Regions from separate parts of the Arthrobacter sp. P1_B9 genome, predicted to be linked through region 1. Evidence: riboswitches for the same ligand, from Rfam matches in the RefSeq annotation. Region 1 holds a riboswitch; the other holds the start of a gene.
What was found. A riboswitch is a leader RNA that binds a small molecule or an ion and turns the genes downstream of it on or off. The one in region 1 is predicted to bind glycine.
Positions count from the first base shown of each region.

Region 1 (4,415 bases):
AAGGCGGTGCGCGCGGCCGCCGTCACCGCCTCGGCCAGGGGCGCCGGAAGCATCCGGGCCAGATCCACAGCGCCGGCCAGGGTTTCACCGGCCTGGCTGGTGGCCGCCGCCGGGGCGAGTTCGGACACGCCCGCGGGAAGCCGGAGGTTGCCCTGGTAGGAGGCCGTCAGGATTGAGCCGAGAATCGCCGTACCCAGCAGGGACCCCACTTCGTAGCCCGTCTCGGAGATAGCGGCGGCTGCCCCTGCCTTGTCGGCGGGCGCCGCACCCAGGATCAGGTCATTGGAGATCGTCTCCGCGGCGCCCACCCCCAGGCAGAGCACCAGCAGGGCGGCAAGGAGCAGCGACGGGCCCTGGCTGTGGTCGCCGAATGCCACCACGAAATAGCCCGCCGCGCTCAGCAGCAGGCCGCCGGCCACCACAAAGCCGGGCCGCACCTTGCGCACCAGCGGGACCACGAGCAGCCCCGCTACAACCGTGGCGATGAGGGCCGGGACCATGGCGACGCCGGAGGCCGAGGGGGACTGGCCCTCCAGCAGCTGCAGGTGCTGGGCCAGGAAGAGGATGAAGCCGTTGAAGGAGAACAGTGCCAGGACGTTGGCCACAATGGCCGTACTGAAGATCCGGTTGCCAAACAGGCTGACGTCGAGCATCGGCGCGGTGCTGTGGTCTGTCCTGTGGATACGGGCAAGCGCGCGTTGCCGCCGGATGAACACATAGCCCATGAGCAGGCCGGTTCCGATGCTCGCGAAGGCCTCGGGAGCCGGCCCGTGGGTGGCAAGGGCTTTGATCCCGTAGACCACCGGCACCATGACCAGCAGGGACAGGGCAATGCTGGGCACGTCCACCCGGCCCGGCTTCGGATCGCGGGATTCCGGGATCAGGGCCGGCCCGAGCAGCAGCAGCGGCAGGATGATCGGCACCGCGACCAGCAGGACGGCGCCCCACCAGAAGTGTTCCACCAGCCAGCCGCCGACAATCGGGCCGAGGGCGGCGCCGCRGGAGAAGCCGGCGGCCCAGATCGCCACCGCCAGCCTGCGCCGGTTGGGCTGCGGAAAGATGTTCCGGATCAGCGACAGCGTGGACGGCATCAGCATGGCGCCGAAAAGGCCAAGCCCGGCGCGGCCGGCGATCAGCCATTCCGCACTCGGCGCGAACGCCGTCACGGCCGACACCGCGGCAAAGCCCGCGCTGCCCACGAACAGCAGCCGGCGCCGGCCGATCCTGTCGCCCAGGGAACCCATCGCGACCAGGAGTCCGGCCAGGACCAGGGGATAGGCATCGACGATCCAGAGCAGTTCGACGCCGGAGGCGGTCAGGCTGCTGGCGATGGCCGGCAGGGCGAACGTGAGCGCGGTGTTGTCCACGGCCACGAGCAGGACGGGGAACATCAGCAGGGCCAGCGCCACCCAGTCACGCCACGGTGCCCGGGGTCCGGTGGCCGCAGGAGTGCTGGTGGCTACGGTGATCGATGAAATGCTCATAAGGATAACTGTACCGTCTGGACGGTACAGTTAAGAAATGCGCGCGCGGACAGGCATGATGGGAGGCATGCCCAGGAAACCCGTCGCCCGCGAGGCCGTCCTCGATGCCTTCGAATCCCTGCTCATCGAAGTCGGTGAACGCGCCGCGACGCTGGACGCCGTCGCGCGCCGGGCCGGCGTCTCCAAGGGCGGCCTGCTCTACCATTTTCCGACCAAAGAGGCCATGATCGCGGTCCTGCTGGAACGGCTGGACCGGCTCCTGGCTGCCGATGTTGCGGCCATGGCGGCAGCCCCGGAAGGGGCGGCGGCGTACTTCATCAAGTCCTCGGTGTGGGCGGACACGCCCATGGACCGGGTCTTCGTGGCGGCCACGCGGCTCGCCGAGGTGGCGCACGGGGAAACCCTCCGCCGCTTCGCCGCCGGCCAGGCGAGCTGGCTGGAACTGCTGGCGGCCGACGTCGGGCCCGCCATGGCGAAGGCCGTCTTGTGCATGGGGGACGGGCTGTACTTCAACGCCATGCTGGCGCGGGGTCCCGGCGGGCCGCCGCCGGAAGTCGAGGCGGACGTCCAGAGCCTCCTGGCCGCCGTCGAGCGCCTGCGCGGCTGAAGCCCACACCCACACCCACCCCTACTCCCCGCCGACCCCCTACTCCCCGCCGACCCCCCTTACTCCCCGCCGAATTCGCCGGAAGCGTTCGAGTACGCCGGAAAGTTACGGCGACTCCGGGCGTTTCCGGCGAATTCGCGCCGCCGGATTCGCCGCCGGGTGGCTCGTGGCCCGTAACCTGGGTCCGCCGCCGGGAGGGAGTTTGCGGACGCGCGCCCGGCATAGGACAATGAGAGCTGTGACTGTTGTCACCCCCGATTGAACACCCAATTAAATACGCCTTTGATCTGCGGCGGGAGAGTCCTGCAAGTAGGTACAAGCAGGCGCCGTAGGAGCAAACCCTCCCCAGGAATCTCTCAGGCCCATGTACCGCCGCGGCAAGGCATCTCTGGAAAGTAGCAGGCGTGTCCCGGACATGCTGTGCTCACCGACGGTGCAAGCGGAGCCCTGAAACGCGGGCTGCGCGGAAACTCTCAGGTCCAATACAGAGCGGGGAGGAACCCGAATCAATGTGGCGTACCCTGCGCCGCCTGAGTTATGGAGTTCCTTGTGACTGTTACCCCAGCCTCCACGTCCTTCGTTGACCGGCATATCGGCGCGCGCCGCCAGGCCGACGTCGACGCCATGCTGAAGGCTGTCGGCTACGACACCGTCGACGCCCTGGTGGACACCGCCGTTCCGAAGGACATCCGCCAGGACGCCGACCTCGCGCTCGCCGCGGCCCTGAGCGAGGTCGAAGTCCTCGCCGAGCTGCGCAAGCTGGCGTCGAAGAACAAGACCGCCGTGCAGATGATCGGGCAGGGCTACTACGACACGCTCACCCCGCCGGTGATCCGCCGCAACATCCTCGAAGCCCCGGCCTGGTACACCGCGTACACGCCCTACCAGCCGGAGATCTCCCAGGGCCGGCTGGAGGCGCTGCTGAACTTCCAGACCATGGTCCAGGACCTGGTCGGCCTGCCGATCGCCAACGCCTCCCTGCTGGATGAAGCCACCGCCGTGGCCGAGGCCGTGCTGATGATGCGCCGCGCGAATAAGAACAAGACGGCGCACGACGGCAAGACCGTCCTCGACGCCGACTGCCTGCCCCAGACCATCGCGATCGTCAAGGGCCGCGCCGAGGCCCTCGGCTTCGAGGTCGAGGTCGCCGACCTCTCCAAGGGCCTGCCCGACGGCGTCATCAACGGCGTCGTCCTGCAGCAGCCGGGCGTCTCCGGCCGCGTGTTCGACCACACCGCCGTGATCGCCGACGCCAAGGAACGCGGCGCCCTCGTCACCGTCGCGGCAGATCTCCTCTCCCTGACCCTGATCACGTCCCCGGGCGAGCAGGGCGCTGACATCGCCGTCGGATCCGCCCAGCGCTTCGGCGTGCCGCTGTTCTTCGGCGGACCGCACGCTGCCTACATGGCCGTCCAGAAGGGGCTCGAGCGCTCCATGCCCGGCCGCCTCGTGGGTGTCTCCAAGGACAACGCCGGCGTTCCCGCCTACCGCCTGGCCCTGCAGACCCGCGAGCAGCATATCCGCCGCGAGAAAGCCACCTCCAACATCTGCACCGCCCAGGCCCTGCTGGCCATCGTGGCTTCCTTCTACGCCGTCTACCACGGCCCGGACGGGCTGAAGGCAATCGCCCAGTCGGTCCACGTCCACGCGAAGACCATCGCCGCCTCCCTGAAGGCCGCCGGCCTGGATGTGCTGCACACCTCCTTCTTCGACACCATCACCGTCTCCGTGCCGGGCCGGGCAGCTGAGATCATCGCGGCAGCCGACGCCAAGGGCGTCAACCTGCGCGCCATCGACGCCGACACCGTCGGCATCTCCGCCGACGAGGCCACGACGGTTGCCGTCGTCGCCGACGTCATAGCCGCGTTCGGCGCGTCCGTGACTGCCGCGGCTGCAGGCACGGACACTGCGTTCGGCCTGGACCCCGCCGTCGAGCGCACCTCCGACTACCTGCAGCACCCGGTGTTCAACACGCACCGTTCCGAGACCCAGTTGCTGCGCTACATCCGTCGCCTCTCGGACCGCGACCTTGCCCTGGACCGGACCATGATCCCGCTGGGCTCCTGCACCATGAAGCTGAACGCCACCGCCGAGATGGAGGCCATCTCCTGGCCGGAATTCGCCTCCATCCACCCGTTCGCCCCGGAATCCCAGACCGCCGGCTGGCGTGAACTGATCGAGGACCTCGAAGGCCAGCTGACCGAGATCACCGGCTACGACCAGGTCTCGATCCAGCCCAACGCCGGTTCCCAGGGCGAGCTCGCCGGGCTGCTGGCGATCCGCGGCTACCACCTCTCCCGCGGCGATGCCCAGCGCAATATCTG
Region 1 covers NZ_JBFUAA010000017.1:3,690-8,104, reverse strand. The annotation lists gene AC1D1A_RS18650 (MFS transporter) at 1-1,484, opposite strand, end outside; gene AC1D1A_RS18645 (TetR/AcrR family transcriptional regulator) at 1,552-2,091, shown strand; glycine riboswitch at 2,375-2,473, shown strand; glycine riboswitch at 2,475-2,589, shown strand; gene gcvP (aminomethyl-transferring glycine dehydrogenase) at 2,629-4,415, shown strand, end outside.

Region 2 (4,415 bases), on a different contig from region 1:
TGCAGAAGGTCTTGTGCAGGTTCAGGTGCGAAACGTCGCCGCCAAACTTGCCCGGCTGGGCCAGCCCGACGAGGGCGTTGAGGTTGGCGCCGTCGACGTAGACCTGGCCGCCGGCGGCGTGGATCGCGTCGCAGACCTCGCGGACGTCGGCGTCGTACACCCCGTGGGTGGACGGGTAGGTGATCATGATGCAGGACAGCGCGTCCTTGTTCGCCTCGATCTTCGCCTGAAGATCGGCGTGGTCGATCGTTCCGTCGGAGGCTGTGGCCACCACAACCACCTTCATGCCGGCGAGCACGGCCGAGGCCGCATTGGTGCCGTGGGCCGAGGCGGGGATCAGGCAGATGTTGCGCCGGGCGTCCCCGCGGGAGTGGTGGTAGCCGCGGATGGCCAGCAGGCCGGCGAGCTCGCCCTGGGATCCGGCGTTGGGCTGGATGGAGACCTGGTCGTAGCCCGTGATTTCGGCGAGGTCAGCTTCGAGGCCGCTGATGAGTTCCCGCCAGCCCTCGGTCTGGGAGTCCGGGGCGAACGGGTGGATGGAGGCGAATTCCGGCCAGGAGATCGCTTCCATCTCGGCCGTGGCGTTCAGCTTCATGGTGCAGGAGCCCAGCGGGATCATGGTGCGGTCCAGGGCGAGGTCGCGGTCCGAGAGCTTGCGGATGTAGCGCAGCAGCTGGGTTTCGGAGCGGTGCGTGTTGAACACCGGGTGCTGCAGGAAGTCGGAGGTGCGCAGCACCGTCTCGGGCAGTTCGAAGCCCTTGGCCTCCACCACCGGGCCGGCGCCAAAGGCGACGACCACCGCGGAGAGGACCTCCGGCGTCGTGGTTTCATCGACGGACACGCCAACTGTGTCCGCGTCGATGAGCCGCAGGTTGATGCCCCGGGCCTCGGCGGCGGCGATGACCTTGGCGGCCTTGCCGGGCACGCGGACCGCGAGGGTGTCGAAGAAGGAGTCGCTCACCAGTTCCCGGCCGACGATCTTCAGCGTGGCGGCAAGGGCGCGGGTGTTGTTGTGGACGGTCTGGGCGATCGCCTTCAGCCCGTCGGGGCCGTGGTAAACGGCGTAAAACGAGGACACGATGGCCAGCAGCGCCTGGGCGGTGCAGATGTTGGAGGTGGCCTTCTCACGGCGGATGTGCTGCTCGCGGGTCTGCAGGGCCAGGCGGTAGGCCGGGACACCGGCGTTGTCCTTGGAGACGCCGACGATGCGGCCGGGGAGCGTGCGTTCCATGCCCTCGCGCACCGCCATGTACGCGGCGTGCGGGCCGCCGAAGAACAGCGGCACGCCCAGGCGCTGGGTGGAGCCGACGGCGATATCCGCGCCCTGCTCGCCCGGAGGGGTGATCAGGGTCAGGGCAAGCAGATCCGCCGCCACGGTGACCAGTGCGCCGCGTTCTTTGGCCTCGGCGATCACGCCGGACTGATCCCACACCCGGCCGGAGACGCCCGGCTGCTGGAGGACGAGACCGTTGATGTCGCCGTCGGGCAGACCGGCGGAGAGGTCAGCGACCTGCACCTCGAAGCCCAGCGCTTCGGCGCGGCCCTTGACGATGGCAATGGTCTGCGGGAGGCAGTCGGCGTCGAGGACGGTCTTGGCCCCGGCAGCAGACTTGTTTTTGTTGGCGCGGCGCATGAGAAGCACAGCCTCGGCAACCGCGGTGGCCTCGTCCAGGAGGGACGCATTGGCGACCGGGAGCGCGGTGAGGTCCTGGACCATGGTCTGGAAGTTCAGCAGCGCCTCGAGGCGTCCCTGGGAGATTTCCGGCTGGTACGGGGTGTAGGCGGTGTACCAGGCGGGGGCTTCGAGGATGTTGCGGCGGATCACCGGCGGGGTGACGGTGTCGTAGTAGCCCTGGCCGATCATCTGCACGGCCGTCTTGTTCTTGGAGGCGAGCTTGCGCAGTTCGGCCAGCACCTGGACTTCGCTGAGGGGGCTGTCCAGGGTGAGGGGCTTTTCCTGGCGGATGGAATCGGGGACCGCGTTGTCAACGAGGCCATCAACGCTGTCGTAGCCGACGGCCTTGAGCATGGTGTCGATGTCGGCCTGGCGGCGGGCGCCGATGTGGCGGTCTGCGAAGGTGGACGGGGACGATTGAACCGTCATGAGAGGAACTCCATAATTCAGGTGGCATCAAGACGCCACGATGATTCGGGTTCCTCCCCGCTCTGTATTGGACCTGAGAGTTTCCGTTTTGCCCTGCTGATAGCAGCGCGCCACTTGCACCGTCGGTGAGCCCGGTTGCCCGGACTGCTTTCCAGAGTTGCCTTGCCGCGGCGGTACGTGGGCCTGAGAGATTCCTGGGGAGGATTTGCTCCTACGGCGCCTGCTGAACGTACCGGCAGGACTCTCCCGCCGCAGATCATAAGCTGTGCCACTGGTCGGTGACACAGCTCACAATTTATCCGGTTCCCGGGCAGGATGCAAAATTTATTTCAATTGAGTCGCTGTTCCCGCGGACGACGGCGGGACCTCCTGCCGCCGTCCGTTTGCGTTCGGCTCGCTCCCCTACAGCGCGGACCAGCCGCCGTCGGATGCGAGGATGGCGCCGTTGATGTTGGTGCCGTCGTCGCTGAGCAGGAAGGTGATGGACGCGGCGAGCTGCGCGGCGGTGGCGGGGGTGGGGACGGTGGCCTGCATCAGCGGGCCGAGGCGTTCGGCCGCGAGCTGGGATCCCCAGTGGGCCCCTCAAACGCAACTTTTCATCAAATTGGCACAGGCCTGCGCTACGGTGGGCAGCACTATCAATTCGTAGGGGGACAAATGGAGTTTGCAGAAAAACTTTCGGCTTTGGCAGCAAAGGTGCGCCAGCAGCGAGGTGTAATCCAGACAGAAGAGGCAACAAAGAATGCTTTTGTCATGCCTTTCATTTCCACAATCCTTGGCTATGACGTCTTCAATCCCCTGGAAGTGGTCCCGGAGTTCATCGCGGATGTGGGTCTCAAAAAGGGCGAGAAGATCGACTACGCGATCGTCAAGGACGGCGAAGTACAGATCCTGATCGAGTGCAAGAAGTCCTCGGAACCCGTGAAGATCGAGCACGCCTCTCAGCTTTTCCGGTACTTTGCCGTCACCAACGCCAGAATCGCCATCCTCACCAACGGCGAGGTGTACCAATTCTTCACGGACCTCGATGCCCCGAACCGCATGGATGCCAAGCCATTCCTGGTGCTCGACTTGAACGACATCGACGAATCCCTGATTCCGGAGCTGCAAAAACTGTCCAGGGACGTCTTTGATCTCGACTCGATCATCAGCGCGGCCGGCGAACTGAAATACATCGGCGAACTCAAGCGGACCCTGGCGGCACAATTCAAGGAGCCCGAGGACGAGTGGATCAAGTTCCTCACCGGTCGGGTGTATACGGGCCCCTACACCCAGAAGGTGCGTGAACAATTCACCGCTTTGGTGACCAAAGCGTCCAAACAGTTCCTGAACGATCAGGTGAACGAGCGGCTGAAGAAGGCCCTCGGCGCCCCGGCCTTTCCCCAAACTGACGACGCTGCCGCTTCCATCGTCACCAGCGCACCCGTGGCCGAAGCGGATCTGGCCGAGGCTGACGGCCTGGAAACAACGCTGGAGGAAATCGAGGGGTACCAGATCGTGCGGGCCATCGTTTGCAGCGAAGTCAAGCCCGCTCGCGTAGCGCAGAGGGATGCCAAATCGTATTTCGCGGTGCTGCTGGACGACAACAACCGCAAGCCGATCGCGCGACTGCACTTCAACCGCACCCAGAAGTACATCGGCATTTTCGACGACAACCGGGAGGAGACGCGGGTGCCGATTAGCTCGCTGGAAGAGATCTACGAGCACACCGAAGCACTCCGCGCGAGCGTAAAAAGCTACCTGTAAGCGCCGAAACTGGCGGCCCAGTCCAGCCATCTGATTTCACAGTCGGTACAGGCGGACGACGGCGGGACCTCCCACCGTCGTCCGCTGTCCTTAATAGCGCCCCCCTGCTGTGTTGCCGGACCCCGCAGTCACGCGTGGCCGGCTGCGGCCATCCCCGAACACCTGAGCCGGTCAGCCGCAGCGCGAGCGGGCGAGGGCCTATTCGGTTTCGGCCGGGGTCCGCGAGGAGGTTGTCGGGTATCTGTGCGCCGCCTTGATTGACGCGACGTTCGAAGGCGTGGATCCAGTGGGCGCGGGGACGGACCCAGATGCGGTGTCGTCTTTGGTGGCGGCTATTGGGGTGCTGCGGGTGCCTGCGGCTCAGACCTATGGATCACACGCCCGTCGAGGACAGCGGCCCCAAGGCACCCTGCGACGGCCGATATTGGACCTTACGTCAAGTAAATAAGTTGAACTTTAAAGTAAAGTCCTTTGCGTTACCCTAGCTCCCGCAGCCATGACCACCAAATGGCCGACGCTGTGTTTGCACTCCGCGCGAACACAAGCAAAGAGCAGCGGTAGGAAC
Region 2 covers NZ_JBFUAA010000009.1:166,068-170,482, forward strand. The annotation lists gene gcvP (aminomethyl-transferring glycine dehydrogenase) at 1-2,104, opposite strand, end outside; glycine riboswitch at 2,157-2,264, opposite strand; glycine riboswitch at 2,266-2,363, opposite strand; partial or broken gene AC1D1A_RS14185 (short-chain dehydrogenase) at 2,507-2,683, opposite strand; gene AC1D1A_RS14190 (type I restriction endonuclease) at 2,762-3,850, shown strand.
Region 2: it holds a riboswitch for glycine, as region 1 does, so the genes downstream of both, gcvP (aminomethyl-transferring glycine dehydrogenase) here and gcvP (aminomethyl-transferring glycine dehydrogenase) in region 1, are expected to answer to the same signal.